Regions from separate parts of the Pseudoalteromonas sp. MEBiC 03607 genome, predicted to be linked through region 2. Evidence: predicted binding sites of a transcription regulator. Region 2 holds the regulator's gene; each other region holds the start of a gene.
What was found. The regulator LexA, encoded in region 2, represses DNA repair genes until DNA is damaged. The targets are predictions, from matches to a motif close to TACTGTATNNNNATACAGTA.
Positions count from the first base shown of each region.

Region 1: a site for LexA is predicted at 2,716-2,735, ahead of ruvC (crossover junction endodeoxyribonuclease RuvC). Genes of this name have one in related genera too.
Region 3: a site for LexA is predicted at 5,754-5,773, ahead of uvrD (DNA helicase II). Genes of this name have one in related genera too.

Region 1 is NZ_SRRY01000001.1:2,677,254-2,687,312, forward strand. Features, by position in the region: gene ruvB (Holliday junction branch migration DNA helicase RuvB) at 507-1,511, opposite strand; gene ruvA (Holliday junction branch migration protein RuvA) at 1,519-2,139, opposite strand; gene ruvC (crossover junction endodeoxyribonuclease RuvC) at 2,141-2,665, opposite strand; gene E5N72_RS12295 (FtsX-like permease family protein) at 2,795-5,296, opposite strand; gene E5N72_RS12300 (ABC transporter ATP-binding protein) at 5,286-6,005, opposite strand; gene E5N72_RS12305 (arylesterase) at 6,006-6,623, shown strand; tRNA gene E5N72_RS12310 (tRNA-Pro) at 6,728-6,804, shown strand; gene E5N72_RS12315 (AarF/ABC1/UbiB kinase family protein) at 6,832-8,154, opposite strand; gene E5N72_RS12320 (arylsulfatase) at 8,325-9,869, opposite strand; gene serS (serine--tRNA ligase) at 10,043-10,059, opposite strand, start outside.
Region 2 is NZ_SRRY01000001.1:309,167-319,225, reverse strand. Features, by position in the region: gene E5N72_RS01435 (S41 family peptidase) at 1-65, opposite strand, end outside; gene E5N72_RS01430 (endonuclease) at 166-819, opposite strand; gene E5N72_RS01425 (VOC family protein) at 935-1,288, shown strand; gene E5N72_RS01420 (hypothetical protein) at 1,263-1,988, opposite strand; gene E5N72_RS01415 (hypothetical protein) at 2,147-2,527, shown strand; gene E5N72_RS01410 (PaaI family thioesterase) at 2,535-2,972, opposite strand; gene lexA (transcriptional repressor LexA) at 3,133-3,750, shown strand; gene coxB (cytochrome c oxidase subunit II) at 4,188-5,333, shown strand; gene ctaD (cytochrome c oxidase subunit I) at 5,330-6,922, shown strand; gene E5N72_RS01390 (cytochrome c oxidase assembly protein) at 6,922-7,452, shown strand; gene E5N72_RS01385 (cytochrome c oxidase subunit 3) at 7,488-8,363, shown strand; gene E5N72_RS20835 (DUF2909 domain-containing protein) at 8,263-8,574, opposite strand; gene E5N72_RS01375 (SURF1 family protein) at 8,589-9,338, shown strand; gene E5N72_RS01370 (transmembrane cytochrome oxidase associated protein) at 9,319-9,813, shown strand; gene E5N72_RS01365 (COX15/CtaA family protein) at 9,834-10,059, shown strand, end outside.
Region 3 is NZ_SRRY01000001.1:695,210-705,268, reverse strand. Features, by position in the region: gene E5N72_RS03180 (trimeric intracellular cation channel family protein) at 1-10, opposite strand, end outside; tRNA gene E5N72_RS03175 (tRNA-Met) at 529-605, opposite strand; tRNA gene E5N72_RS03170 (tRNA-Met) at 747-823, opposite strand; tRNA gene E5N72_RS03165 (tRNA-Met) at 885-961, opposite strand; gene cysQ (3'(2'),5'-bisphosphate nucleotidase CysQ) at 1,202-1,999, opposite strand; gene nudE (ADP compounds hydrolase NudE) at 1,992-2,564, opposite strand; gene yrfG (GMP/IMP nucleotidase) at 2,626-3,282, shown strand; gene E5N72_RS03145 (dUTP diphosphatase) at 3,283-3,903, opposite strand; gene E5N72_RS03140 (peroxiredoxin-like family protein) at 4,037-4,666, shown strand; gene E5N72_RS03135 (YacL family protein) at 4,699-5,067, opposite strand; gene E5N72_RS03130 (hypothetical protein) at 5,191-5,415, opposite strand; gene uvrD (DNA helicase II) at 5,838-8,003, shown strand; gene E5N72_RS03120 (GNAT family N-acetyltransferase) at 7,981-10,059, shown strand, end outside; gene E5N72_RS03115 (ABC transporter substrate-binding protein) at 10,013-10,059, shown strand, end outside.

The DNA.
Region 1 (10,059 bases), 2.4 Mb from region 2:
AATATAAAAACACCAAAAAGTGAACAAAAAGCACACAACTTAAATTTTCACTCACATTAGTTTTTTTTATCTGAAAATAAAATTTTTCTAGTTTGAAGAAAAATCCTTCATTGCGTATTATTTACCTATACCGAGCTAGCAACCTCATGAAAGAGTCTTTCATTAAGCTCAGTTTTTTGCATTATGATGTTTCGTATTGCTCCAGGTTAATTTGCACAGGATAAAACCTCGTTCAAATTGACCATAGTTTCCAAGATTACTTCCTTCAACTTGTTGTTTGCCCGCATCCTTATGCGGGCTTTTTTTTGCCTGAGCAAACGTCAACGAGAATACCTACAGCTAACTTAACAGCATGTGAATTACAGATGTTAAAATGATACTAAGCGGTAAGCGGTAAAACCTATCTTGCTAATAAATAAAACCAAGTTACCTAAATTAAAAAAGCAGCCCTTTTGAGCTGCTCGAAACTTATAAATAAAAAGCTAGTAACTAAACTTTAGGTTTGATTATTTATCGGGTGTTAAACCAAAGTGAAGGTAGGCAATATCCGAGACAAGTCGTCCGCGTGGAGTGCGTTGAATAAAACCTTGCTGTATTAAAAAAGGCTCTATTACATCTTCTATGGTTTCTTTTTCTTCGCCAATGGCAGCAGCGAGGTTATCAAGACCAACTGGGCCACCCATAAATTTTTCGATAATAGCAAGCAAGTATTTACGGTCCATATAATCAAAGCCACTTTTATCAACATCAATCATATCGAGTGCTTGCTCAGCCACCGAAGCATTTACTTTACCGTCTGAGCGTACTTGGGTGTAATCACGCACACGGCGCAACAAACGATTTGCAATTCGAGGTGTACCACGCGAGCGCTTGGCTATTTCGGCCGCGCCTTCATCACACATGGTTAAATTTAAAAAGCTAGCAGAACGTGCAACAATTTTTGATAAGTCTTCAACAGAATAAAACTCTAAGCGCTGTACAATACCAAAACGGTCTCTTAGCGGTGAGGTAAGTGATCCTGCCCGTGTTGTTGCGCCAATTAATGTAAATGGCGGTAAATCGAGTTTTATTGAGCGCGCTGCAGGGCCTTCACCAATCATAATATCTAGCTGATAATCTTCCATCGCAGGATATAAAATCTCTTCAACTTGTGGACTTAGCCGATGTATTTCATCAATAAAAAGTACATCACCTTCTTCAAGGTTTGTTAAAAGTGCAGCAAGGTCCCCTGCCTTTTCGAGTACAGGACCAGACGTCGTTTTAATATTTACGTTAAGCTCGTTAGCAACAATGTTAGCAAGAGTCGTTTTACCAAGACCCGGTGGACCGAATATTAATAAGTGATCGAGTGCTTCACCACGGTGCCGTGCGGCCTCAATAAAAATTTCCATTTGTTGCTTAACATGCGGCTGGCCTGTGTAATCGTTAAGAAGCTTTGGCCGTATAGCACGGTCAACACTGTCTTCGTTACTTTGCTCAGATGCATCAATTAAGCGATCTGCTTCAATCATGGTTTACTCACAACATTGATTTTAGAGCTTCTTTAATTAGAACCTCGGTCGTCATATCTGGTTTATTAACTGCTTTAACCGCTTTTTGTGCTTGCGGTAATTTGTAACCTAACGCTTCAAGCGCTGAAACAGCATCATCGGCAGCGTTATTTGCCACAAGTGTATTATTACTTGCTGGCTCAATAACCGCATTATCGCTAAATGGCGTAAATAAGTCATTACCCCAATTTTTAAGTCTGTCTTTCATTTCAAGCACTAAACGCTCAGCGGTTTTTTTACCAACCCCCGGCAGTTTAACCAAAGTGGTCGCATCTTCATTATTTACACACGTTACAAATTGCTGCGCCGACATTCCCGATAAAATGGCAAGGCCAAGTTTAGGACCAACACCATTGGCTTTTAATAGCTCTCTAAATAAAGCGCGTTCGGTTTTATTGTTAAAACCAAATAATAACTGGGCATCTTCACGTACTACAAAGTGGGTATAAATAATCGCTTGCTCACCCACTGCCGGTAAATCATAAAAACAGGTCATTGGCATTTGTACTTCGTAGCCTACACCACTTACTTCAATAAGAATTTCTGGTGGCTGTTTTTCAACTAGTAAACCATTTAATCGACCAATCATATTACTTCCTTAATCGTCCTCTTACGGTTTTGCTAGCGCTACCCGCAAGTTTTATTAAATTTTGTTCTGAGTGAGCATGACAAATAGCAATAGCCAAGGCATCAGCAGCATCGGCTTGCGGAGTGCCCGGTAATTTTAATATATTTTTAACCATATGCTGTACTTGCGACTTATCGGCTCCACCATTACCCACAACTGCTTGCTTAATTTGTCGTGCCGAATACTCATAAACTGGCAGCTCAGCCATTGAAGCACCAACAATTGCTGCACCTCGGGCTTGGCCTAGTTTAAGTGCCGAGTCTGGATTATGTGCCATAAACACTTTTTCGATAGCAAAGCTATCTGGAGAGAATTGTTCTACCAACTGGCTAATACCTTGGTAAATCATTTTTAAGCGCACCGGAAAATCGTGATCGGCTAATTTAATGCAACCACTTCCTAAATAGGTAAACTTTGCACCTTGATGGGCAATCACACCATACCCTGTTAATCGTGAACCAGGATCAATTCCTAAAATAATCGCCAACTAACTGACCCGTCTATTATCATTATTATCTGCAGTTAATAATGCCAGAGCACTGTATAAATTACCAGTAACCAATTGCAATTCATAAAAAATGCCCGCAATTGCGAGCATTTTTCACACAGCTTTCTCTTATGCCAACGAGCGCAATAAGCCTTGAGTATTTTTGCGCATTGTTCTGGCTATCATTAAATAACCCAAACATGCCACAAATAAGCCCCCTACCGCAGGGCCAATTAACCAAATATGCGGATGCAGTTTGCCTGCTAATTCAAACATCTGCCTTTGTACTATTAATAATGCAACATCACTAACAATGGCAGCGACTAAGCCTGCTGTGACCCCTAATAGTAAAAACTCATATAAGGTGGCATTTTTAATTAAGCGCCCTTTCGCGCCTAAGGTTCGCAAAATAACAATCTCTTGCATACGCTCGCCTAAACTTGCTTGTACTTGTGAAATAAGCACTAGAGCACCACAGGCAACAACAATTGCCAACACAAACCCTATCGCTAACGATACTTGCTCTATGGTTGAGCGGATTTGCTTTATAAAGCTTTCAACATCAATCACATTAACCGTTGGGTACTGGCGCATTAGCTCATTAAACTCGCGCTTTTTATCTGCTTTTACATTTACCGATGAAATATAAGTAGCAGGGAAACTCGCCAATACATCAGGACTTAGAATAATAAAGAAGTTCGGCTTTAATGTTGTCCAATTAACCTTGCGCACACTGGTGATTTTGGCATCAAACGATTGTGCACCAATCAAAAAGGTTAATGTGTCACCTAATTTAACATCAAGGCGTTCAAGCATAGACTCTTCAACTGAAGCTTCAGCGACAGAATCTTTTGTGAACCATGTGCCGTCAATAAGCTCATTTTGGCTTGGTAAATCTTCACGCCAAGTTAGGTTTAGCTCACGACCAATACCGGAACGGGCTTCTTCATCTTTCTTTTCATTGTCTTCTTGTGAGACTTCACGAGCTACCAACTCGCCATTAACGGCGTTTACCCGGCCACGGACAACCGGATAAAAGTCAGAGGTTGGCATATCTCGCTCTGCTAAAAAGCTCGTTATTGGCTCTAGTTCTTGCTCTGTTATATTCACTAAAAATGAATTGGGCGCATCAACCGGCAATTGCGATTGCCAGTCAGAGATCATGTCATTTTTAAGTACAATTAAAAACAGCAACAGTTTGATAGCCAAAGCAAAACTAATCAATTGCACAGCATTTACGTTGGCGCGTTTTTGGATAGACGCAATTGCCAAAGACCAGCTATTACCAGGGCTTAAACCGAGCTTTCGACCGCCACCAAATATAACCTTTGATAAACCAAACAACACAGCAATTAAAAACGCTGTAGAGAGAAACAAAATAGCGCTTATTTTAATATTATTACTAAATAACCACATCAGTAAAAACACGGTAAGTGCCGACATAGCAAGGTGTATTTTACTGACCAATAAACGATCGCCTAAGTTACGACGCAGTACGCGCAGCGGCGGAATATCAAATAAATCGAGTAATGGTTTAATCGAGAACATAATTGCACAAATTAAACCTGTGCTAATTGCAATAATCCACGGTTTAGCCGATGCACTAGGAAGTACTGAGCCCATGCTTTGTGCTAGATAATCTGTTGCAATGGCTTGCAATCCATAACCAATCAGCAAACCAACGATCACCGACATTGAACAAACAAGGCTCAAATGAAGTAGATATATTTTACGGATCATAGCGCGGCTACCGCCGAGTGTTTTCATCATGGCAACAGGGTCGTATTGGCGTTCACAATAGCGCTTTGCCGATACCGCGATAGCCACAGCAGCTAATATAATGCCAAGTAAGCCTGCCAATAATAAGTAGCTTTCGGCGCGGTTTAAGCTATTAGAAATAGGCGATTGGCGGTCTTTAACGCCATACCAACGCTGGTTTTCTTTCATTTGAGGTTTTAACCAGCTATAAAAATTTTCGATATCGCTTTCGTCCCCAGCATAGAGCTGGCGGTAAAACACTCGACTACCCGGCTGAATAACCTGAGTTTTTGCAATATCGTCTTCGTTAATTAAAATACGTTGGCTACTAGAAAACACATTAAACGGTGCATCGGGCTCTTCAGCTACAACATGACTGGCAACAAAAGTGGCGGCTCCTAACTCTACTTTATCGCCAACTTTAATATTAAGCGCATAGAACACCGACTCACTGAGCCAAACTTCACCGCGAGTTGGAATGTCTTCAGTTACCTGAGGCTCAGCAGTTAAGCTAGATTTTATCTTTAGCTCGCCTTTTAATGGATAAGTGTTTGATACCGCTTTAACCGAACCCAACTGCATTTCGTCACCAGCAAATAGCATGGTATCGAAATAGGTTATTTTTGCGGTGCGAATGTTATCTTGGGCGGCTTTATCTAAAAACTCAGCAGGTAAAGCATGGTTACTTGCTAAGACACGATCTGCAGCAATAAAGGCACTGCTTTTTTGCTCAATACTTTGACCGATACGGTCAGTAACCATAGATAAAGTTAAAACAGTCAGTACAGCTAAAGCTATGGCTGCACTGATCACTGTTAACTCACCGCGCTTAAACTCACGTGAAAACAGTTTTAGTGCTAATTTAGCCCACATTCGCTTGCACTCCCTCGCTTTCTTTTACTGTTACTAATTGCCCAGCTTCAATATGTAGTATTTGCTGGCATTTTTGCGCAAGCTGCTCATCATGAGTTACCAAAATAAGTGTCGTACCGTGTTCTTGATTAAGTTCAAATAATAACGACTCAATGAGCTTACCGTTTTTACTATCAAGGTTGGCTGAAGGTTCATCGGCAAATAAAATTTTAGGTGTACCAATAAATGCACGAGCAATCGCTACACGTTGCTGCTCACCGCCCGACAATTGCGACGGGTAATGGCCAACACGATGACTTAGCCCTACTTTTTCAAGTAGCTCAAGTGCTTGTTGTTTAGCATTTTTGCTTCCAGCAAGTTCTGCCGGTAGCATCACGTTTTCTAGAGCTGTTAAACTTTGCACGAGCATGAAAGATTGAAATACAAAACCTACTTTCTCAGCGCGAAGTGCAGCACGTGCTTCCTCATCTAATTCGTGTAATGCAGCACCATCTAAATGAATACTGCCATTGGTTGATTGGTCAAGGCCGGCTAATAAACTTAATAAAGTAGACTTACCCGAACCAGATGTGCCCACTACCGCAACCGAATCTCCTGACTTGACATTAAAGCTGATGTCACTGAGGATGGTGAGGTCGCCCTCAACTGTGGTGACCGTTTTAGAAAGTCCTTTAACTTGAATAATGTTTAATTGAGAAAGCGCTGACATATGATGCATCCAATCCTACGTTTTATATTCGTTTTACTGTTAGTAATCAAACCACTTACGGCAGCAGCTGACAACACAATTTTAATTTTAGGTGACAGTTTAAGCGCCGCTTATGGCCTTAAACAAGAGCAAGGCTGGGTTAAATTGTTACAAGATAAGTACGATGAAAAAGACCAATCAGTATACCTAGTAAACGCCAGTATTAGCGGTGAAACCACAGGCGGTGCATTAAGACGACTCGATGCATTACTAACCGAGTTCGAACCTACGCACGTGCTTATAGAGCTTGGCGGAAATGACGGTTTACGCGGTTTTCCAATCAAGCGCTTACAAGCTAACCTACGTGATTTAATAGCAAAAAGCCAACAAACTGGGGCGAAAACCGCCGTAATGGAGGTACAAATTCCGCCAAATTACGGCCCGCGTTATACCAAGCTTTTTACCGACAGCTTTAAAACCATTGCCAATGAAACAAACTCAGAATTAATGCCATTTTTTATGATCGATATTGCTGGCCGACCAGAGCTTATGCAAAACGATAACTTACACCCTAACGCCGATGCTCAACCATTAATACGCGACTTTATGTACAAAACGATCAACGATTGGCTAGATTAACCGCCAGCCTAATCACTTTATAATTAGAGCTGGACAATAAACAGCCAAACAAACCGCAGGTGTATTGATTTTTATAAAAAAAGCCGTACTATGGCTTGCAACGTCGGCATATAGCGCAGCTTGGTAGCGCACTGTCATGGGGTGTCAGGGGTCGCAGGTTCAAATCCTGCTATGCCGACCATTTTTCTACGCCCAAACTCCCGCTCTATTATTTATCCCTCTGTGCTTTAAACTCCTTAAAAATACTGTTCACATTCACTTTTGCGCCTAGCTTTGCAGCGATTAAAAACAGGCCCGCTAGTTTTCTGTGTACGAACAGAGCATCTACGGGTGGTGCGTGCCAATGCTCTGAGGCGGTGCTCATTTTTAGGCCGAGCTCTTTGATTCGTTTTGGTAAGTCACTATTTGCAAAATCATACTCACCTTGGTGGCGCAGTGGCTCGCAGGCGAGTAGAAATATATCAATGACATTATCTATATATTCTTGCGCAAGCCCTTGTTGAAAATAGCCAATTTGCTGTGCTGCTGTTGCAACACCTGCTCTGTCGTTACTATTCGCGGCAGATAATAACTGTAAGTAGCCATCACTAATATGCTGAGGTAGTTCGCGGGTGGCGCCAAAGTCTAAAAGTACTAAGCGTTGATTGTCGATTTGATATTGATAATTAGCAAAGTTTGGATCTGTTTGAACTAATTTAAAGCTAAATAGCTCCCGTAAAAATAAGCTTAGTAACTGCTGAGCAGCTTTATTACGTATCGTTTGCTCTGCACTTGCAAGTGCTTCTAGCTCTTGTCCCTCAACAAAGTTCATGACTAAAACTTGAGAAGAACTAAGCGAATCTACTACATTAGGAATAAGATAATTGTCGTCACCTTTTAAACACTCGCTGTAGCGCTTTAAATAATTAGCTTCTAATTCGTAGTCAGCTTCGTTTATAAGTTGTTGTTTGGCTTCGTCTATTAGAGGTTGTAGCTCTACCTCTTTGGGTAATAAGCCACTGAGCTTGAGAAGGTAAGCTAAGTTATCAACATCACTGGCAATGCCTTTTGCAATACCTGGGTATTGCACTTTAACTGCTAACTTTTCGCCCGATTCTCGGTAAGCAATATGCACTTGCCCTATTGATGCCGCAGCAAATGGCCTAAGTTCAAAGTGTGATAATTGTTCTAGCCATGCATCGCCCCAGTGCTCTCGCATCACTTTAACTAGTTGCTTTTGCGGCATAGGTGTCGCTTCTGCACGCAGCCTTGCTAAAATTGCAGATAGCTCAGGAGTGAGTAATTCACCGCTATCCATAGATAACAGCTGGCCCAATTTCATTGCAGCCCCACGCAGATTTGCAAGCTGTTCGGCAAAGCGCTGAATATTTTTAGGCTGTAACAATAACTCTTGTCGTGATGTTTGCTTGCCAGCCGCCCATGCTTTTGTGCCTTCAAACAACATATTACCCGCCACTTTACCAGCTAAAGAGCCAAGCCGAACAGCTCGTGAAAACCGTGATGTTGGCACAGACTTTTGTTTATTACTCATAATGTTTCACACTATTAACTTAATGCTTTGAATACGTTGATTGCTCGGTTTTAGATCCACTTTAGCTTTTACAATCTTTTGCCCATTAACATAAAACTAAAAAAGCCGCATGGTTTCCCGATGCGGCTATTTATTTAGATTAACAACTTAATAAATCGTTTTATTGAGTGTTACTGCTTACCAGACATCAACTGTTCCATCAGTTGGCTAAAGTCAAAGCTCGCTGCTTTTTGCAGTGGTGGATATTCAGTCAATGACTTAATGTGTTCACCAAGTAGATGTTGCACAGGCTCATTTAGCCATTGCTTAGCTTGCACAATGTCTGAACGGTCTGTTAAGCCATCAAAGCTTTCAAACGGGTCCATACGTAAGTTATAGATGATCGGGAACTTTTGCTTCTCATACTGAGCATAATAGTTTTCGCTCGTTTCGAAATGAAGTTTCCACTGCTTATAACGCACAGCCTTGATGCTTGATTCGTAATAATAAAGGAAACTATCACGCGCACTTTCGTCTGTTTTACCTAACCAATAATCTAAGTTATTTACGCCATCAATCGGTTGCTTATGCTCTTTAAGGGCTTTTTTCGCGATATTAGGTTCACCCGCTGCTGCTGCAAGGGTTGTGTAAATATCCATGTGCGATTGAATACCCGTTAGTATCGTATTTGCAGGGACTTTACCTGGCCAACGAACAATCATAGGAACGCGTACGCCGCCTTCGTAAGTTGTCATCTTTTCACCACGGAAAGGTGTTGTACCGCCGTGTAATCGAGCGCTGTGCTCAGGACCATTATCTGTTGAGTAAATAACGATAGTGTTATCAAGTACACCCATATCATCAAGTGCAGCCATTAACTCACCCACTTGCTGGTCATGTTCAATTAGGCCACTGCCGTATAAATCATGCTCTGTGGTGTACTCTTCAGCTAAATAACGACTTTCGTCACTTAAACGCGTATACATGTGCATACGACTCGGGTTAAACCAAACAAAGAAAGGTTTATCAGCTTTTTTTGCACGCTTGATAAAATCTAGGCTCGCAGCCATAAACTCTTTATCTACGTTTTTCATACGTTCGCGAGAAAGCTGGCCGGTATCTTCAATTTTTTGTTTACCCACTTTACCAAAACGTGGATCAACCGTTTTATCATCTACATTAGTTGCGTAAGTATGTAAAACACCTCGCGTACCATACTTTTTGAAAAATTCAGGGTCTTTTGGATAATCACGTTGCTCGAATTCTTCTTGCGTATTTAAGTGATATAAGTTTCCAAAAAATTCATCAAAACCATGAACGGTTGGTAAGTGCTCGTTACGATCACCTAAGTGGTTTTTACCAAATTGACCTGTAGCGTAACCTTGCTCTTTAAGAACCTCAGCAAGGGTATAAGAGCCCGCTTTTAAACCAAGCTCTGCGCCTGGTCTGCCAACAGTTGTCATGCCACTACGGATTGGATACTGGCCGGTAATAAGTGCAGCGCGACCAGCAGTACATGATGGTTGTGCATAGTGATCGGTAAACATTGCACCTTCATGGGCAAGTTTATCAATATTTGGGGTTTTATAACCCATTGTACCTAGGCCATATGCACTGACGTTTTGCCAGCCTACATCATCGGGGAATATTATGAGGATATTGGGCTTATCTTTAGCAAAAGCGACAGAGCTTGCTAAATACAAAGCAGCAGATGCTACGGCGAGTAGTTTTTTCATAACAGCAGTCCTTCGTGTATTGTAATAAAATACTATGTGATTTAGTTTTAAAACTGATAGTACCTATTTTTAGTTTACTAAACATACTGCTTACCGCAATTAATTATTATCAAAAAAAAAAAAAAACCGCATGGTTTCCCAATGCGGTTTCATAAAATGACTAAAAATTAAGCCTATTTAATTACTTCTA
Region 2 (10,059 bases):
CCTGTTAAAGAGAAGCCAGACACTGCCAAAAACACCGCTGGAGCAAGTTTATTACAATTAAACATATGAATTACTTTCCTGTAAATATTTGCTTAAAACGTATCAATAACTATAGCCCATAGCAATAGATAGCCGCCCCTTTTTTATGAACATTATTGCTCTAAACTAGAGTGCTTTACGGTCATTTACTTGAGCCACTTCAAGTCGTTGCCATGCCTCGAATAGCTGTCGTTGTTTATTTGAAATTTTTAATCCGTAGGTTTGCTGCATGTAGAAATAGGCATCAGCGATACGTTTTCGTGCATAAATAGGAGGCTCAAACACCCGTTGCTTAAAATCTATTTTAATAGGACAAGCACCGTATTTAGGACTATGGGATGTGACCATTCCATAGCGAAAATTCGAGCGATCAGCGTTGATTTCACCTATTGCAGGTGCCAGATTATTGATATCAGCTTCCATTTTTCGGAACTTTTCGCTGACTTTTCGGCAATTTTTGCGTCCGCCGTTTTGCCAACATTGTAACTGATGGCCAAATTCCCACGCAGGTACTATGTGCTCCCACTCAATTCGTTTTGCGCGAACATTTTCTTTGCCTGAACGTGTCATTGCATTTCGAGGTATATAGCCACATCCATTAGGATCTGGTACAAGTTTCTTACCTTGGCGTTTTATGTCACATCCACAGTAAAGGCTTTTACTATCGTCTGGTAGGGTTTTTATTAAGTGCTTTTTGGCACTAGAAAAGCTTGAAAATTGCTCTGCATTTACAGAGAAATTGATTATTAAACAAAGGGTAAAGTAGAGAAATAAACGCATAACAATCACATCAGTGAACTACAGGAAAGCTCATTTTAGAGTGACTATTCTAAAAGGAAAAGTTTTTCAACTCAGCTATAGTTGTTAGGCCGTTTTCATTAAAGGAATTACTACTATGTTACTAGGTGCTTTTTCTGTGAGTTTAAATGTAAAAGATATCCATGCCTCTAAGCTGTTTTATGAAAAGCTGGGTTTTAAAGAGTTTGCCGGCGAAATAGAGCAGCATTGGCTAATTATGAAAAACGGTGAACATTTAATTGGTTTGTTTCAAGGAATGTTTGATAAAACCATGCTGACCTTTAACCCCGGTTGGGATCAAAATGCTAAAACGTTAGCTGAGTTTGCTACTTTTGAGCAATTAGCTCTGCATTTTCAGCAGCAAGGTTTAGCAATACAAAAGGCCGGTGAAGCGAGCTTTATTATCACCGACCCAGATGGCAACCCTATTTTGATAGACCAACACGTGTAGCTGGTTTTTTACGCTTTATACGAACGTTTTGCAGTAACAAAATAATTCCGGTAATACAAAACAGCACGCTGGTGGCTGAGAAGCTGATAAGCAGTGGGTTATTAAAGTTTTCTCGCTCGTCGTAATCCATAATATGCAGCATCCAGAAAAAGTCGAAAATACGCCACAGGGTGCTGCGTACAGTGATGACTTTACCGTTTTGGCTGTCTAAATATATGGTTGTCGCAAGCCAATCATCGAAACGAACTTGCCATATGTTTTGTTTATGGGCAGCTTCGCGGGGGCCTTGTTTTAATTGCTGTACTTGCAAAACATTGGCATCAATCAGTAAGTGTGCTTTGGCGTTCGCGATAATTTCAGCCTCACTGGGTTTTGCCATGATAGCTCCAGTATGACCATTAAAGCTGACAGTGCTTTGCTCAGTAGTAACTTCAATGATTGGTGCATTTAAAAAGTGACTATAGTTAATCGCTTTTATTTGTTGAAATTGGGCGGTTATCCGATCAACTGATGCTGTGTAATCGGCTATCATAAATGGATTATCTAAACTGCGTTTTGCTAAATGTTTACCATGCACTTTTTCGAGGGGGAGTGAACTCATTACTAAGCCTCCCGATAGCCATAGAAGTAGCTGAATGGCTAGCAGATAGCCAAGCCATTTATGCCCTTTTCGAGCATATTTGAACATGCGTTTATTCATCATTACTCCGTTATTATTGTTGTATGGGAGCTATTTTAGGTTGTTTAACTGTATTGCCAATGCGGCATAATGTCGCATTAACTGTATTCTAGATTTGGTATATATACAAAACTGAGTTAAAGTTTCAGTCGATATCAATAGAGGGTAAAAACGAGAGTATGTCGGAAATTCAATTTTTAAATGTGGATCTGGAGCTTGAATCAAAGCACGATATTAGTGCACTTGTTGCTGATTTAAAGAAAAATGCCATGGTTTTACATTACGACCAAGATGAATACCGTCAACTAGCGCGTATTGAGGCTGCTGCTGATATCAGTACACCAGACAAAGCGATTAATCAGTTGTGTGAATTAATTGAATCGTGTTCACGAAATGCTCTTAAGCAGTGGTTATCGTGCTCTAAACGTACATTTGATATTGGCTTTGAATCAGGCGTTTCACCAAAATGTTTTAATCAAGCCCTGCATGCTGATACTTTGTTGCGTATTTCAGCGATTGGCGCAGGGGTTGAAATTACGATTTATCCAGTCGAAAAGTAGCCTGAGCTTAGCGCTCTACAACAGCTGCGGTCATTCTTGATACGCAGCAAAGCTCTCCTGCGGCATTGGTAATTTTAATATCCCACACTGAAGTGCGCTTACCTAAATGAAGAGGCTTTGCTGTAGCCGTTAATACACCCTTACGAGATGCTTTCATATGGTTGGCATTAATTTCTTGGCCAACAGCATAAAATTTATTGAAATCAACCACAAAGTTAGCCGCATAGCTTGCCACTGTCTCGGCTAACACAACGTTCGCTCCGCCATGTACCATGCCCATAGGGTTATGATGCTCAGGAATGGCAGGCATAGTCGCCACTAAATAATCATCACCAATTTCAGTCACCTCAATGCCCATGGTTTTCATTAAAGTACCTTGCCCGGTGATCCCTTGCTCTAAACTTTTACAAAGCTCTAGTGTGATTGGTTGATGCCAAATACTCATTGTATTTCCTTGCGTGCAAATTAAAAATAATACCTTATGGCATCTTTATACCTGGTTCAATGTTAGTTTTGTAGCAATATGATGGCGTTAATTTAAATTTGCGATTTTCAGATAACTGTATATACTCACAGTTAAATGTACTGTATGGAAAACCAGTTGTATGCGCCCATTAACAAAACGCCAATCGCAAATTTTAGAACTAATTAAAGTCTTTATTAAAGATACAGGCATGCCACCTACGCGTGCTGAAATAGCTCAAACATTGGGTTTTAAAAGTGCCAATGCTGCCGAAGAGCATCTAAAAGCACTGGCAAAAAAAGGCATGATCAAAATGAAGCCTGGGGCGAGTCGTGGTATTCAATTAATTGAAGAAGACGAACCTGAGCAATTAGGTTTACCTTTAATTGGACGAGTTGCAGCGGGTGAGCCCATTTTGGCGCAAGAACATGTTGAAAGTCATTGTCAGGTTGATCCTTCACTATTTAAACCTGCGGCTGACTTTTTACTGCGTGTAAATGGTATGAGTATGAAAGACATTGGCATCATGGATGGTGATTTACTCGCAGTACATAGAACGCAAGTTGCTGAAAATGGTCAGGTTGTTGTTGCTCGTGTTGATGAAGATGTAACTGTTAAGCGTCTTGAAAAAGCTGGGCGTAAAGTATTTTTACATGCTGAAAACGAAGAATTTTCGCCAATTGAAGTTGATCTTGAGCATGAATCTTTCAATATTGAAGGGTTAGCGGTGGGTGTTATTCGTAATGCCGACTGGATGTAGCTGTTTCTAAAATAGTGCACCAAATTGCTGTAATTTGGTGCGTTGCTTGTTTTTTATTATTTAGCATTGATTTGTAAACCCTTACTCTTTGTATAAAGCCTTATATGGCGCAGTTTTTCACTCTTTTTTTACTCTCACTCTGCCTCTCATTTTAAAATAACGCGCTGATTATAGTTGTTATTTTTGCACCAAAATAAACATTTATTACTACTAAAACTTGCTTATTGCTCATTTTTTAACTAATTGGTTAATACAGTGTATTAACACCTGATTAATAAAAATACACTCAAATGTGCTAGGTGTTAAACATAGGGTTGGTATCATCGCTGGGTCAAAATGATACGTAGTCGCTCTGAACAATAAAAAAAACGAATGGGCACCTTGTTGTATCGCCTTTTCGCTTTGCGTCTTGCAATAGCATTAAAAGGAGCCGTCACATGGGTAAACTGCGTTATGCCTTGTGGCTTATATTACTCTCACCTGTGCAGTTAGCATTGGCAAATAGCCAATTTAATATGCGTAAAGGGGTGACTGATATAAGTAATAGTGTTTATGAATTACACATGACGATATTTATTATCTGTTGTGTGATAGGCATCATCGTTTTTGCGGTGATGTTTTGGGCTTTGATCCATCATCGAAAGTCGAAAGGAGCCAAGCCTGCGCAATTCCACGAAAGTACCAAGGTTGAAATTCTTTGGACTGCCATACCATTTGTGATCTTAATCGCCATGGCAATTCCAGCTACAAAAACACTGATAGCGATGGAAGATGCTTCTAAAGCCGATATTACAATTAAAGTAACGGGCTCACAGTGGAAATGGCATTACGAGTACATGGGCGAGGAAATTGCTTATTACTCAATTCTATCTACTCCAAAAGACCAAATAGATAACCAAGCTGACAAAACAGAACATTACTTACTTGAGGTTGATAAGCCTTTAGTACTTCCTATCAATAAAAAAGTTCGTTTTCTAATGACCTCAGATGATGTTATTCACTCATGGTGGGTGCCTGACTTTGCGGTTAAAAAAGATGCAAACCCGGGTTTTATCAATGAGGCATGGACACGCATAAATGAGCCAGGCATCTACCGGGGTCAGTGTGCTGAGTTGTGTGGTAAAGATCATGGTTTCATGCCTGTTGTTGTGCAAGCGTTGCCTGAAGACGAATTTGCTAACTGGCTAGCAGAGGCTAAGCAAGAAAAGGCCAATGCTGCAGCAGCTGATGCGGCTTTATTAGATCAAACATTACCGAAAGAAGAATTAATGGTTCTTGGGGAGCAAGTTTATATGGCAAGTTGTGCGGCTTGTCATCAGCCTACAGGAATGGGCTTGCCGGGAGTGTTTCCTGCTCTTAAGGGGAGTCCAATTGTGCTTGGAGATGTAAAAGACCACATCGACATCGTATTACATGGTAAGCCGGGTACAGCGATGCAAGCATTTGATAAACAGCTTTCAATTAAGCAACTTGCTGCGGTTATCACATATAAGCGAAATGCATGGGGTAACGACACAGGCGATGTGATTCAACCAAGTCAAATTCAAGCAGCTATCGATGCAGCAACGGAGGCGAAAGAATGAGCAACGTTATTAATGAACAAGCCACTGAGCATGCGCATCATGACCATCATCCTGCAAAAGGTTTCAAACGTTGGCTTTACACCACCAATCATAAAGATATTGGCAGTTTATACCTGATATTTTCGCTCACTATGTTTTTAATTGGTGGCGCGATGGCAATGGTGATCCGCGCTGAATTGTTTCAACCTGGTTTACAACTAGTCGATCCACACTTTTTTAACCAAATGACCACAGTGCATGGTTTGATAATGGTATTTGGTGCGGTAATGCCGGCATTTACAGGGCTTGCTAACTGGATGGTGCCTATGATGATCGGTGCACCCGATATGGCGCTACCACGGATGAATAACTGGAGTTTTTGGATTTTACCATTCGCGTTTTTAATCTTGTTGGCTTCGTTACTTATGCCGGGTGGTGGCCCTGCATTTGGTTGGACTTTTTATGCGCCACTTTCAACGACCTATAGTAACGATAATACAGCCTTGTTTGTGTTTGCTATACATATCATGGGTATTAGTTCAATCATGGGCGCGATTAACGTTATTGTGACTATCGTTAATATGCGAGCGCCCGGCATGACATGGATGAAGTTACCACTGTTTGTGTGGACTTGGCTTATTACGGCATTTTTGTTGATTGCTGTGATGCCTGTTTTAGCTGGGGCGGTCACTATGGTGTTGACCGATAAATACTTTGCAACCAGCTTTTTTGATGCGGCGGGGGGCGGTGACCCTGTGATGTTCCAGCACATCTTTTGGTTTTTCGGTCACCCTGAAGTGTACATCATGATTTTGCCGGCATTTGGTATTATTTCAACCATCGTGCCGACCTTCTCACGCAAGAAGTTATTTGGCTACGCTTCTATGGTGTATGCGACCTCGTCGATTGCACTTTTGAGCTTTATTGTATGGGCACACCACATGTTCACCACAGGGATGCCTGTAGCCGGTGAGCTGTTCTTCATGTATGCAACCATGCTCATTTCGGTACCAACTGGGGTTAAAGTGTTTAACTGGGTTGCAACCATGTGGCGAGGCTCGATTAGCTTTGAAATTCCGATGATGTTTGCCATTGCCTTTATTGTGCTGTTCACCTTAGGTGGGTTCTCTGGCTTGATGCTGGCGATTACACCGGCAGATTTCCAGTATCACGATACTTACTTTGTGGTTGCGCATTTCCATTATGTATTAGTGACCGGGGCTGTGTTCTCAATTATGGCAGGAGCCTACTACTGGCTACCTAAATGGACTGGCAACATGTACAACGAAACACTTGCGAAATGGCATTTCTGGCTATCGCTGATCAGTGTCAACGTGTTGTTCTTCCCTATGCACTTTGTTGGCCTTGCGGGTATGCCGCGCCGTATTCCTGATTACGCCCTTCAATTTGCTGACTTTAACGCCATTATCAGTATTGGTGGTTTTGCCTTCGGTTTATCACAGCTACTGTTCGTGCTTGTTGTTTTTAAATGCGCACGAGGCGGCGAAAAAGCACCTGCTAAGGTATGGGACGGTGCAGAAGGTTTAGAGTGGGAAGTTGATTCGCCCGCACCGTATCACACCTTTGAAACACCGCCGGAGATCAAATAATGAACCATGCACCTTTGCTCAAAAAGCTGTTGTTAGCATGCTTAGGTATGTTTGCATTCGCCTTTGCATTGGTGCCACTTTACGATGTGTTTTGTGATGTCACAGGTTTAAATGGTAAGCCATCACTCGAACAAGCAAAAGAGAGTGAAACGGTAAGCATAGACCGTCAAGTTGATGTGAGTTTTACAACGCATGCGCAAAGTGGTGCGCCTTTTGATGTGCAATCAACTCAGTACAGTGTGGTTGTTCAACCAGGAGCGATGCGAGAAGTAAAGTTTACAGCCAAAAACACCAGTAATAACGACAAAGTGATGCAGGCTATTCCGTCTGTATCACCGGGAAAAGCAGCAAAATACTTACATAAAATCGCGTGTTTTTGTTTTGATCAACAACCACTAAAAGCGGGCGAAGAAGTTGAGTTTACCTTGTTGTTTTATGTTGATACGGAATTACCCGACGATGTAGAAGAGCTGACATTGTCCTATACCGTGTTTGATATTAGCGGGCAAGTTGTGGCTAAAAACGATTAAGCCGCCAAGCTAATTGCTAATTGGGAGCAAACAAAATGAGTCAAAATTACGAAAAATATTATGTTCCGGCCCAGAGCCCATGGCCAATAGTGGGTGCGATTGCAATGTTCTTAATTGCTGTCGGGGCAGGCCTGACAGTGATGCAAGTAAGCGCAGAAGCTAGCAGTGGTCAATATGTGTTGTATTTAGGCATTGCGATACTATGTTACATGCTGTTTAGCTGGTTTAAAAACGTCATCGAAGAATCACACAGTGGTTTATATTCAGCGCAAATGGATCGTTCATTTAGACAAGGAATGAGCTGGTTTATTTTTTCTGAAGTTATGTTTTTTATGGCATTTTTTGGTGCTCTGTTTTATGCCCGTATGATTTCAGTACCTTGGCTTGGTGGTGCTGGAAATAATGCCATGACCAATGAGGTACTCTGGCCAACGTTTGAAGCAGTATGGCCGTTGTTAACTACGCCTGCAGGTGATACAACTCAAGCAATGGGGTGGCAAGGTCTACCTCTTATTAATACGCTCATCCTACTCACCTCATCAGTCACTATCCACTTTGCTCACGTTGCAATGGAAAACAATAAGCGTGGTGCTTTAAAAGCATTTTTATCACTTACCGTGCTATTAGGCGCAATCTTTCTGGGTTTGCAAGTGTATGAATATATGCATGCATACCAAGATTTAGGTTTAACACTGGATGCTGGCGTTTATGGAAATACCTTCTTTTTATTGACGGGTTTTCATGGCATGCATGTAACGCTTGGGACCATTATTTTATTTGTCGTACTGCTAAGAATTTTTAAAGGCCACTTTACGAGCGAAAAGCATTTTGCATTTCAAGCGGCTGCTTGGTATTGGCACTTTGTAGATGTGGTGTGGTTGTGTTTATTTGTATTTGTGTACGTGCTGTAGCTTTGTGAAGCGGCGACGGGTTGGTGTGAATAAAGCCCAATTTCATTGCGGCAATAATGAGGAGCAGCACAATACCTGAAAACAGCACCCGACGACCTAAGTAATGCGACATGGGTTTCGAGTGCTCTTTTGCTGACATCATCACAAACAGCGCTCTAAATAGATTGAACAGAATATAAAGTAATAACAAAACAATAATGATTTTAATCATATTAGGTATTCCAAATGCAGTTAATTTTATGGCGTAAACAAAAGCTTAGCTCAATTATCGCAATTTGCGTTGTGATACTTGCAGTGCTTATTTGTTTACGACTAAGCGTTTGGCAATACCAGCGAGGCGAGCAAAAACAGCAGCAACTAAGCCAGTTAGCCGTTTCGAAAGAGCAAGGAGTTTTGAGCTGGCAAGAGCTGCAAAATTTACCTAGAGAGCTGAATAAAACGGGCTTGCAAGTCAAGGTCTCTGGCGAGGTAAATAAACAGCAGTATTGGTTACTTGATAATCAAATTTATCAGGGGCAAGTGGGCTATGACTTACTTGTCGCGATGACAATTGCAGGTGAAACCGCACCTTTAATCGTTAACTTTGGTTGGCTAAAAGCTCCAACAAACCGTAACCAGTTGCCAACCGTCGTGTGGCCAGAATCAACAAGGCTTACGGCCACAGTGCAATTGAAACAAGGCAACTTACAAGGTTTTACACTTGCCGATGATATTGGTGCAGAGCAAGGCTGGCCCAAGCGCATTCAAGGCATCGATTTAGCAATTTTTAGTGCTCAATTAGCAAAGCCCTTACAAGGCTTTATTGGTTATCGCAATGAAGCAGATGGTATAGCAACCCCGCATTATCAGAGTGTTGTGATGGGACCAGATAAACATTACGCCTATGCCGTGCAGTGGTTATTAATTGGCTTGGCTTGTGTGGTTATTGCTTATTTTGCGATGAGAAGGAGAGGTTATGAAAATAAACCCGCTTAGTTTATTCGTTTTATGCTGCTTTGTGCCGCTGGCACTTGCTTATGCAGCATTAAAGCTTGAGTGGTTACCGAGTGGTTCGAGTAATCATGGTGAGCTTTTAAGGGAGGAAGTGAAACTAGCTGATTGGCAGCAAGGCGAGCCTAAACAATGGACTATTGCGCTCAATTATCCAAAAGAGTGCAGTGAAGTGTGTGAAAACCAATTAGCAAGTTTAGACAACCTATACGTCGCTTTAGGGAAAAATCAGCAAAAAGTAGATGTGGCGGTACTGACGAATCAACAGCAGGTATCGGCTAATTGGCGTCAATTAGCAGTAAGTCCAGCGCTCAAAGCGGGAGACTTATACTTGGTTGATCACATGGGCTTGGTGGTTTTGCATTACCCCTATACGGCTGAGCCCGAACAAAACAGACTTATTCAAAAAGGCTTACTTAAAGATTTAAAAAAACTACTTAACTATGCGCGTTCAAGTTAAACCTCATTAAGGGGATAAAGATGTATAAAAATTATAAATATTTAGTCTTAATTACGGTTTTCTTTTCTATTTTGGTTGTTGGGCTCGGTGCTTATACACGGCTTAGTGATGCAGGGCTTGGTTGTCCTGATTGGCCAGGGTGCTATGGGTTTTTGACTGTACCAAAACATGAAACTGCTCTGTTACATGTTGAACAAAACTACCCTGATATGATGTTTGAGGCAGCAAAAGCCTGGAAAGAGATGA
Region 3 (10,059 bases), 390 kb from region 2:
GTTCAGTCATGTTTGTAGCTAAAAAGTAATATTACTGACGTTGTAACATAAACCTTTCTATCTTTTAAGCGAAGATTCATTGCTCGCACAAAGCCACTAACATAATAAAGAAAAGCAACTGAATACTCAGCTGCCAAAACTCAAAGGAAGGAAAGCTGAACTGTAAGAGGTTAGGATCTCAGTGATGCTTTAACCATAGCTGTTATTGAGCCATGTTTGCCCGTCAAATACTTACACAAGAGATCCTATCAAGGTACAGCCTAAAGCCATACTTTAAGATTAGTTCAGTCAGTTCTGATATGTAAGTAAATTACGACAAAAAGAATGGAAAATAAGTAAAAAACACTTCTTTTGATTTTAACTATAATAATTTGTTACTAAAAACTAATAGATATAAATTCAGTTGGTTGCGGGAGCTGTAAGTTTTGAGGGCGAACCGACGACCTTCAGGCTCTGAACCTGAATTTCAGACATAAAAAAACACGCTACAGCGTGTCTAGTATTACATATTAATTTTTTAATTTCAGTTGGTTGCGGGAGCCGGATTTGAACCGACGACCTTCGGGTTATGAGCCCGACGAGCTACCAGGCTGCTCCATCCCGCGCCTGAAATTATTAAGTTTATTTTACTTCTCACTTAATTTAAGAAGTCAGCCAATTCAAATAATTGGTTGCGGGAGCTGTGAAGGTGAAGAGTGAACCGACGACCTTTATAGTTCCAACATTGCACCAATCTTTTTAAAAATTGGTTGCGGGAGCCGGATTTGAACCGACGACCTTCGGGTTATGAGCCCGACGAGCTACCAGGCTGCTCCATCCCGCGCCTGAATATTAAGTTTATTTTACTTCCTACTTAATTTAAGAAGTCAGCCAATTCAGAAAATTGGTTGCGGGAGCCGGATTTGAACCGACGACCTTCGGGTTATGAGCCCGACGAGCTACCAGGCTGCTCCATCCCGCGCCTGTATGTTTAGAGTCCCAGAAGCCGGATTTAAACCGACGACCTTCGACTTCAGGTATTAGCGAGTCCGACGAATGATTTATCATTCTGCTCTATCCCGCGCCTGTAATCCCTAAGTAACATGAGCATGTTAACGATGCCTTGTTCCGAAGAGAGCGCTATAATATAGCAATAAAATTAGAAATCAAGCGTTATAATCAAAATACGGGCTTAAGCGAACAAAAAGCACACAAAACCTCACTAAAATGCGCGCTGATGTGGACTAATCATTTTTTGCCACTCCCAATCAGGGTGCCCCATAACAATAAAATCAGGATTCTCGGTACTTTCTCGTTGATTGTAAGTTAACGGATTGAATTCAGCGTCCGTGATGCAACCACCCGCTTCTTCAACAATGACTTGCGACGCGCCTGTATCCCACTCACCTGTTGGCCCTATTCGTAAAAAACAATCAGCTTTACCTTCCGCGATAATGCATGCTTTCAATGAACAAGAACCTAATGCAACCGTCGCAAACTGGGTATTTAAATATTGGCTAACAGCTTCAATTTTTTGTCTTCGGCTTACAGCTAAGGTTAAATTATCCGGCGTTGCTACCGAAATTTGCTGATCTTGGCCATTTTCACGTTTAAACGCGCCATTTTGATAACTAGCAAAATAAGTCACTTGTTTCGCTGGCCAATGAATAACGCCAAGCACTGGGCGATTATTTTCAACTAAAGCGATATTTACTGCAAAATCACCACTTTCTAAAATAAACTCGCCAGTGCCATCCATTGGATCAAGTAACCAATAACGCTGCCAATCTTTTCTATCTGCCAGCGCTGGAATAGGTGTTTCTTCTGACATAATTGGAATATCAGGCGCTAATGCTTGTAAGCCTGCCATCAACACCTCATTCGAGGCTAAATCAGCTTTAGTAACAGGCGTATCATCTGACTTTTGCTCAGCACCTATATCATCCTGTTGATAAATGGCCATTATAGCGTCGCCAGCTTGTTCAGCTAACCGAATACACGGCTCTAAAAAATTATTCATTGCCCGCTCCCGACTCTAAGTACTTTGTTAATAATAGCAAAGCTGCGACACTTCGTGCTTCGGTAAAGTCTTCTTGTTGCAATAATGATTGCCAATCACTTATTGGCCATTTCACAACGACAAGCGGTTCAGGCTCATCACCAGGTAAGGTTTCAGGGTAGAGAGCTTCGGCGTACAAAATATGCATAGTGGCATTAAAGTAACTCGGTGCCATGCTGACTTTTTTAAGTTCAGCAAAGTGCTTCGCGCCAAAACCAACTTCTTCTTTAAGCTCACGATCTGCAGCTTGCTGTGGTGTTTCGCCTGGGTCAATTAAGCCCTTTGGAAAGCCCAACTGATAATCATTGGTGCCTGCACAATACTCTCGCACTAATAGCAGTTCATTATCGGCCGTTACTGGCACAATCATCACTGCCCCTCTGCCACCGCCACGAATTCTTTCGTATTGCCTTTGCTCGTCATTTGAGAACTTCAATTCGAGAGACTCAACAGTAAATAGTCGACTTTTAGCGACAACTTCATTAGACAAAATTTGCGGTGGTGTAGGATGCTTTTTCTGTGTCATTGGCATTAATTTGCTATCATGGCAGTTATGCTCATCATAAATCTTTTAAAGTGAATTGCCTATGTTAAATTGGTCAAAAATCGATACTGTGTTGTTAGATATGGATGGCACCCTACTCGATTTGCATTTTGATAATTACTTTTGGCTAACCGTTATTCCCGAGCAATATGCGCGTAAACATAAAATCAGTTTAGACCAAGCAAAAGCTGACATTTTACATCGTTATCAACAAGTTCACGGGCAAATTAATTGGTACTGCTTAGATTACTGGCAACAGCAACTTGATTTACCGATTATGGCGTTAAAACGTGAAATTCAACATTTAATCAGAATTCGTGACGATGTTCCGCCGTTCTTAACGGAGCTAAGAAAAGCAGGCAAGCAATTGATAATGCTTACTAACGCGCACCCAGATTGTGCCATGTTAAAGTTTGAACACACGGCTATCGATAATTACTTAGATGGGGTTATCTCAACTCACCAATATGGCGTGAGTAAAGAGCATCAACCATTGTGGCAACAAGTACATCAAGAATGGCAGTTTGATAAGGAACGGACTTTATTTGTCGATGATAGCCCTGCCGTGCTAGATGCGGCAAAAGAGTTTGGTATTGGCCATATACTTGCGGTTGCCAACCCTGATAGTCAGCAACCGCATAAGCAGTTCGATGGCTTTTTATCGACCATCGATTTTCGCGAGTTTATACCCGTTAAATAATTACTTCGGGTAACGCTGTTCTAGGCCTTGGTATACAAGTTTTGCAAAATCAGCATGCTCTGTATCCAGGCTTTTAACCACTTCTACTAAGTGCTCGTTATCTTCTTGGCCATTCCAGACTTTGATATAACTACCGTCTTTGTAACCATGATCTTGACGGAAGAAGTTCAAGGTATTTTTACCAACATAACCACGGTATAAATCATCAATATCCATACCAATTTGCGCCATACAACCTGCAAATGTAGCTGCATTAAAACTCTTTTCAGCGACTGCTGACGCGGCTAATAATTCGAGTGTTTGTTTAAAGTCATCAGCTTGAACTGGCGCACTTAACTCAGCTTCAAGTTGCGCAGCTAACTGCTCATAGCTGGTTTCACCATCAATACGTAAAGATAAACCAAAATGGAAAATATCAACTAACTCTAAAATAACTTGTTCAGTATCTGGGGTTTGTTTTTTCCACCACTTCCAACCGTAGTGGTCAAGCATTTCAGCACACTCAACCCAAATTGCACGATACCATTCAAAACCTTGGCTAAACCATTGCTCATGAACTTTGGTATTCATCGCATTTTGCATCTCGAGCATAACAACGAGTTTTTGTAAATTAGCAGACATTCTTTATCCCAACTTGCATTTTTTATTTGCCTATATACTACAGTTAAATTTGAGTTTGATGTAGGTAAAGATGAAATTAATCCCGCAACAATCAGGTCATCTTTGCAGTTGAAAAAAATAACCGAGGAAGCCCATGTTTAAATCTCTACTCATTAGCGCGTTGTTTGTACTATCAAGCCAAGTTATCGCTGCAACTGCGACCAATATTGCCGAATCTGCTGAGCGAGTCAGTCCATTATTACCAGGATTAACGGTGCCAAATATTGAATTAAAAGACCAATACGGCAAAACAGTGTCTTTAACTGAACGCTTTAAAGAAAAAACCACGGTGCTGATTGTTTATCGTGGCGGTTGGTGCCCATATTGTTCAAAGCAATTGGCTAGCGTACAAAAAATTGAGAAAGAATTAGCAGATTTAAACGCGCAATTAATTGCCGTTTCGCCAGACAGCCCTGAAAAACTCGCTGAAACAAAAATTACAGCTCCTAGCTATCAATTGCTTTCTGACGACAGCCTCACTTTGGCGCAAACGTTAGGTCTAGCGTTTTATTTAGATGACAAAACAGCAAAGATTTACCGTAATAAGCTTGGAGTTAACTTTGTCTCGTTAGAGGGTGAGGCGAAAGTCGCGCTACCAGTACCCGCAGTATTCGTGATAGACACAAATGGGTTAGTTCATTTTCAATACGCTAACCCAAATTACAAAGTACGCTTAACAGAAGATTTATTACTAGCCGCTGTTAAATCAGTGAGTGAGCAATAAATTGGCAATCGATAAGCAGAACATGTTTCTGCTTATCGGCCTTGTGTAAACTCTTGCCAAGATTCAATTAAATCAACAAAGTCTTCAAAGCCGCAGCCACTGCAGAGGCCTTCTTCTTCAAGCATTAAATCATCATCTTGATAGGCAACTAGGTCTTCGTTGTCTTGATGTAATGCATGTGCTTCGAATAACGCTTCATCTTTACTTAAGATCAAATCAATTTCTTGACCTTGTAAAGTTAATGGCTCATTGCTGCTCTTAACCGCAGAGATCAACGCTTGCACCATCGCGATTTTTTCTTTACCGACTTCTTCGTTTAGCCAACGGCCTATGACGGCATGTTCAGAGGAAATTTTAATGCGTAAACCGCTAATTGGGTCGCGGATAAATTGATATTCCATGAAGGGTACTCGTAATACGTTATGTGCTAATTATACCGTTTGCAGCTAGACGTGGCGAGTTTTGTAAGGTTAAAACAACACGAGCGCCCATGCGGGCGCTCGTATTTATGCTATTTAAAATAGCTAGAGTCGCGATTTGAAGCGTGCAGCATCAATAATCGCCCATAGGTATACGATTGGCAGTAAAATAAAACCTACTGCAACATATATTAATGCACCACTAATCACCCATGCTAAAAAGAATGCAATTGCCGCCATTAAACGACCTTGTACCAATTGTCCTAAACCAGGAAAAAAGATATTACATATTGCTGCGATTACATTACCGCCAGAACCTTGCTCTGCCATACTAACCTCTGTAGTTTTTAATGATTATACTTTTTATAAACACACTTTATGCCAACTTATTATGACTTACAAATCAAAGTGTTAAAAAGTAGCGTTATTTTGATTTTAGTTCTTTTTGCTAAAAATCGGTCAAATTCACAATTTTCATACCTATTCGCTTAATTAAGTGATCTATTTTGAGGCAATAAAACCTCGTTGATAACAAGGCAAAAATTTCGTTATTTAGTTGTTCTAAATGAGAAATTTTTAACGCAGGTAGCGACAGGTTTAATCCCTCAAAATGATTAAGTATTATTGCGGATAGGTATCCTTTCGTAATTTTAATGACTTGCCAAAATAGCTGTTTATAAAAACAGTATTTTATTTAGCCTTGCATAAACACCTGTTATACTCCACCCATTATAGATTGAAAAGGCGTAACGATGGACGTTTCTGAATTACTCGATGGCTTAAATGATAAACAACGGGATGCAGTCGCAGCCCCATTGCAAAACATGCTAGTACTTGCAGGTGCAGGTTCTGGTAAAACTCGAGTACTTGTTCATCGCATCGCATGGCTCATGCAAGTTGAGCAAGCTTCTGCATACAGCATCTTTGCGGTAACCTTCACTAACAAAGCCGCGAAAGAAATGCGCACCCGTGTAGAAGAAACCTTAAAAGCACCGGTTGGCGGTATGTGGATTGGCACTTTCCATGGCTTATCTCACCGCATTTTACGCGCCCATCACCGTGAAGCGAACTTGCCTGAAAGCTTTCAAATCTTAGATTCTGACGATCAACAACGTATGATCAAACGCTTGCTTAAAGCGATGAACATCGATGATAAAAAGTGGCCAGCAAAACAATTTGGTTGGTATATCAGCGCGAAAAAAGATGAAGGTCTACGTCCTAAAGACATTCAAGCCTACGATATTAATGAGCAGATGATGCTGAAAGTCTACGCTGCATATCAAGAGGCTTGTGACCGCGCAGGCTTGGTCGACTTTGCAGAAATACTGCTGCGCTGCTACGAAGTACTTAAAAACCACCCAACACTTTTACGTCACTATCAACAGCGTTTTGCTCACATGCTAGTAGACGAGTTCCAGGATACTAATACTATTCAATACGCTTGGTTAAAACTACTCGCGGGTAATACGAACAGTATTATGATTGTGGGTGATGATGACCAAAGTATCTATGGCTGGCGTGGCGCAAAAATTGAAAATATCAAACGCTTTTTAACTGACTTCGAAGCCGAAACCATTCGCCTTGAACAAAATTACCGCTCAACGGCAACCATCTTGAAAGCCTCAAATGCGCTGATCAAAAACAATGCTGAACGCATGGGCAAAAGCCTTTGGACAGACGGCAATGATGGTGAGCCTATTTCTGTTTACGCTGCGTTTAATGAATTAGACGAAGCGCGCTTTGTCAGCAGCAAACTGCGTAGCTGGCTAAATGCAGGTAATGCATTACAAGATGCCGCGATTTTATACCGTAACAATGCGCAATCTCGTGTACTCGAGGAAGCAATGCTACAAGAAGGTTTAAAATACCGTATTTACGGCGGTATGCGCTTCTTCGAACGTCAAGAGATCAAAGATGCACTTTCGTATCTACGTTTAGTGGGTAACCGTCAAGATGATGCTGCTTTCGAGCGCGTTATTAACACCCCAGCCCGTGGCATAGGTGATAAAACACTAAGCCATATTCGTGATTGCGCGCGCAATGAATCATTGCCACTTTGGTATGCCGCAAAAGCTATTATCGAGCAGCAGCATTTATCTGGCCGAGCTGCGAGTGCCGTCACTAAATTCTTAGAGCTTGTTGAGCATATCGAAGATAAGATCAGCGATCTCACCTTAGAAGAGCAAGCGAAATGCGCCATTCAAACCTCAGGGTTAATGGCAATGTATCAAGCTGAAAAAGGTGAAAAAGGCCGTGCCCGGGTAGAAAACTTAGAAGAGCTTATTAGTGCTTGCGGTCAATATGAACTCCCTGAAGATGAAGAGTTCAGCTCGCCACTACAGGGCTTTTTGGCATATACCTCTCTAGAATCTGGCGAAGGTCAAGCTGACGAGCACGAAGACGCGGTGCAAATGATGACCCTGCACTCAGCAAAAGGCCTAGAGTTCCCGTTGGTATTTATGGTCGGTGTTGAAGAAGGCATGTTCCCATCTCAACAAAGTAATGAAGAGTCTGGCCGTTTAGAAGAAGAGCGCCGTTTATGTTATGTCGGTATGACTCGCGCCATGGAAAAACTATACATTAGCCACGCAGAAAGTCGCCGTTTATACGGACAAGAAAAATACCACAGCCCATCACGCTTTTTACGTGAAATGCCTGAAGACTGTATCGAAGAAATTCGTATTAAAACACAGGTTTCAAGACCGCCTGCAGCAGGTCGTTTTAGTCCATCAGTAACACATGCCGCATTTGAAGATAGCGGCTTTAACTTAGGTCAACGCGTCTTGCATGCCAAGTTTGGTGCAGGTACTGTACTCAATTACGAAGGTAGCGGCGCACAGTCACGTATTCAAGTGAACTTTGATGACCTAGGCAGTAAATGGCTTGTAACACAGTATGCAAGACTTCAAGCCTTATAATGAGTATTTAACAGCACTGTGCAACGAGCTGGTTATTGCAAAGCATCGCCAGCTTGTCATAGTGCAAGGAAGCGAAGCTTGGTGCTATCAGTTTGCAAACCAATTAGCGCTTAAAAATAGCTATGTTTTCAGTAGCAACTCATTATTAGCAAATAGTGAGTTTCCAAAACATGCTCACCAAATTCTTGGTCAAGAGTTTCAAAATGCAATTTTTGATGGTTTTAGCGGCTTATATGCCGATAAATTAGCCGCACTTGCAGGCACCGTAAAAGCAGGTGGTGTACTGATACTATTGCTGCCTGATGACAGTAATTGGCAAGACCCTGCACTCACAAGTATTACCTCCTATGGCCAAGTGATTCAACACAGCTTTTTTAATCAGCGTTTATTCGCCAAGCTAAAGTTGCAGCCACATTATTTTACTGAGCACTCGCTCCCTGCTTACCAATCAGTATCACCAGCAACTGCTGAGATAAATTTTCAGCAACAACAAACATGTGTTGAGCAAATTATTAAAACCGCGACAGGACGCGCTAATCGTCCTTTTGTGATCAGTGCCGACCGAGGTCGTGGTAAGTCAGCGGCTTTAGGACTTGCAGCAGCCAATCTTCAAGATAAAAAAATCCTTATTTGTGCAACCCAAGCCAAAGCTGTACAAACAAGCTTTAAACATTTAGCTGCTGAGCTTGGTGTTAGCAAAGAGCAAAACTGTAAGCAATTAGCTAACCTTAGCTATATTGCGCCAGATATACTGCTAAATGAAAAACCTGATTGCGATCTGCTGTTTGTCGACGAAGCAGCAGCGATTCCAGTTCCACTATTATTGCAGATCCTGAAAAGCTACCCACGAATTGTATTTGCTAGCACTATGGTTGGTTATGAAGGAAATGGACGAGGTTACACGTTACGCTTTTTACATTACTTGCGCAGTCAATTTAAATCGCTAAAGACTATTACTCTGGATGAGCCAATTCGTTTTGCTAAACATGATCCCCTCGAAAATAGCCTACGCGAACTATTACTTCTCGATGCAAAGTACCTACACACAAGTAAAGAACAATCTCTCAATTTTGCACAAGTAAGCAAACAACAACTTGTTGATAATGAGCAACTGCTAGGCCAGATAATAGCCTTACTTGCTTTGGCACATTATCAAACCAGTGTTAATGATTTACGCCAATTACTTGATGCGCCTGAATTACAATTGTTTATTTGCACTCAAGCAGATGAGCTCAAAGGCGTCTGCTTGGTTGCTCTCGAAGGTGGACTGACTAAAGATATAGCAGACCATGTTAAAGCCGGTCAGCGTCGTCCGCATGGCCATTTGATGGCACAAACACTTACTCAACTAAGCAAAGACTCACACTTTCTGACAGAGGTCTCTGCTCGGGTTGTAAGAATAGCGATAGCACCCGAATGCCATCAGCAAGGAATTGGCTCAGCCTTATTAAAATTCTGCGAAAGACAGTTAGATAATTGTAGCTATTTTGGGGCAAGTTTTGGTGCTAATGCATCGCTTGTTAGATTCTGGCAGCACAATGGCTTTCATGTCGTAAAACTCGGTTTTAGTCATGATAAGGCAACAGCTGAACACCCTGCTTTAGTGATCAAATCGCTTTGCAAACAAAATAGCTCATTGGTACAGCAACTCATTAATGAGTTTAAGTTAGACATATCAGTGCAATTGTTAGGGCACTTTAAAAGCTTACCTTGGCAGTTAGTTGATCAATTAGTATCGCATTTGCCAAGCTCTGCTTGCCCTACTGCATTATCCACTAGAGCAGAGCGAATCATCAGTGATGATTTCAATCTTTTCAATATACAACCTTTACTGTGGCAACTAATATGGCACACACCAATTAGTCTAAAATTATTAGATGAAAATACAAAATTCATCCTTATTAGACTAGTATTACAGCAGACTTCTGTGAATAGCTTTATTTATGAAGCTAATTTTGCTGGCCGTAAAGAACTCGATTCACAGTTTATAACCGCAGTAAAAGGTTGGTATGCTCACTATAAATCACTTAACACTAAAAGTACTCAATGCCCTTTT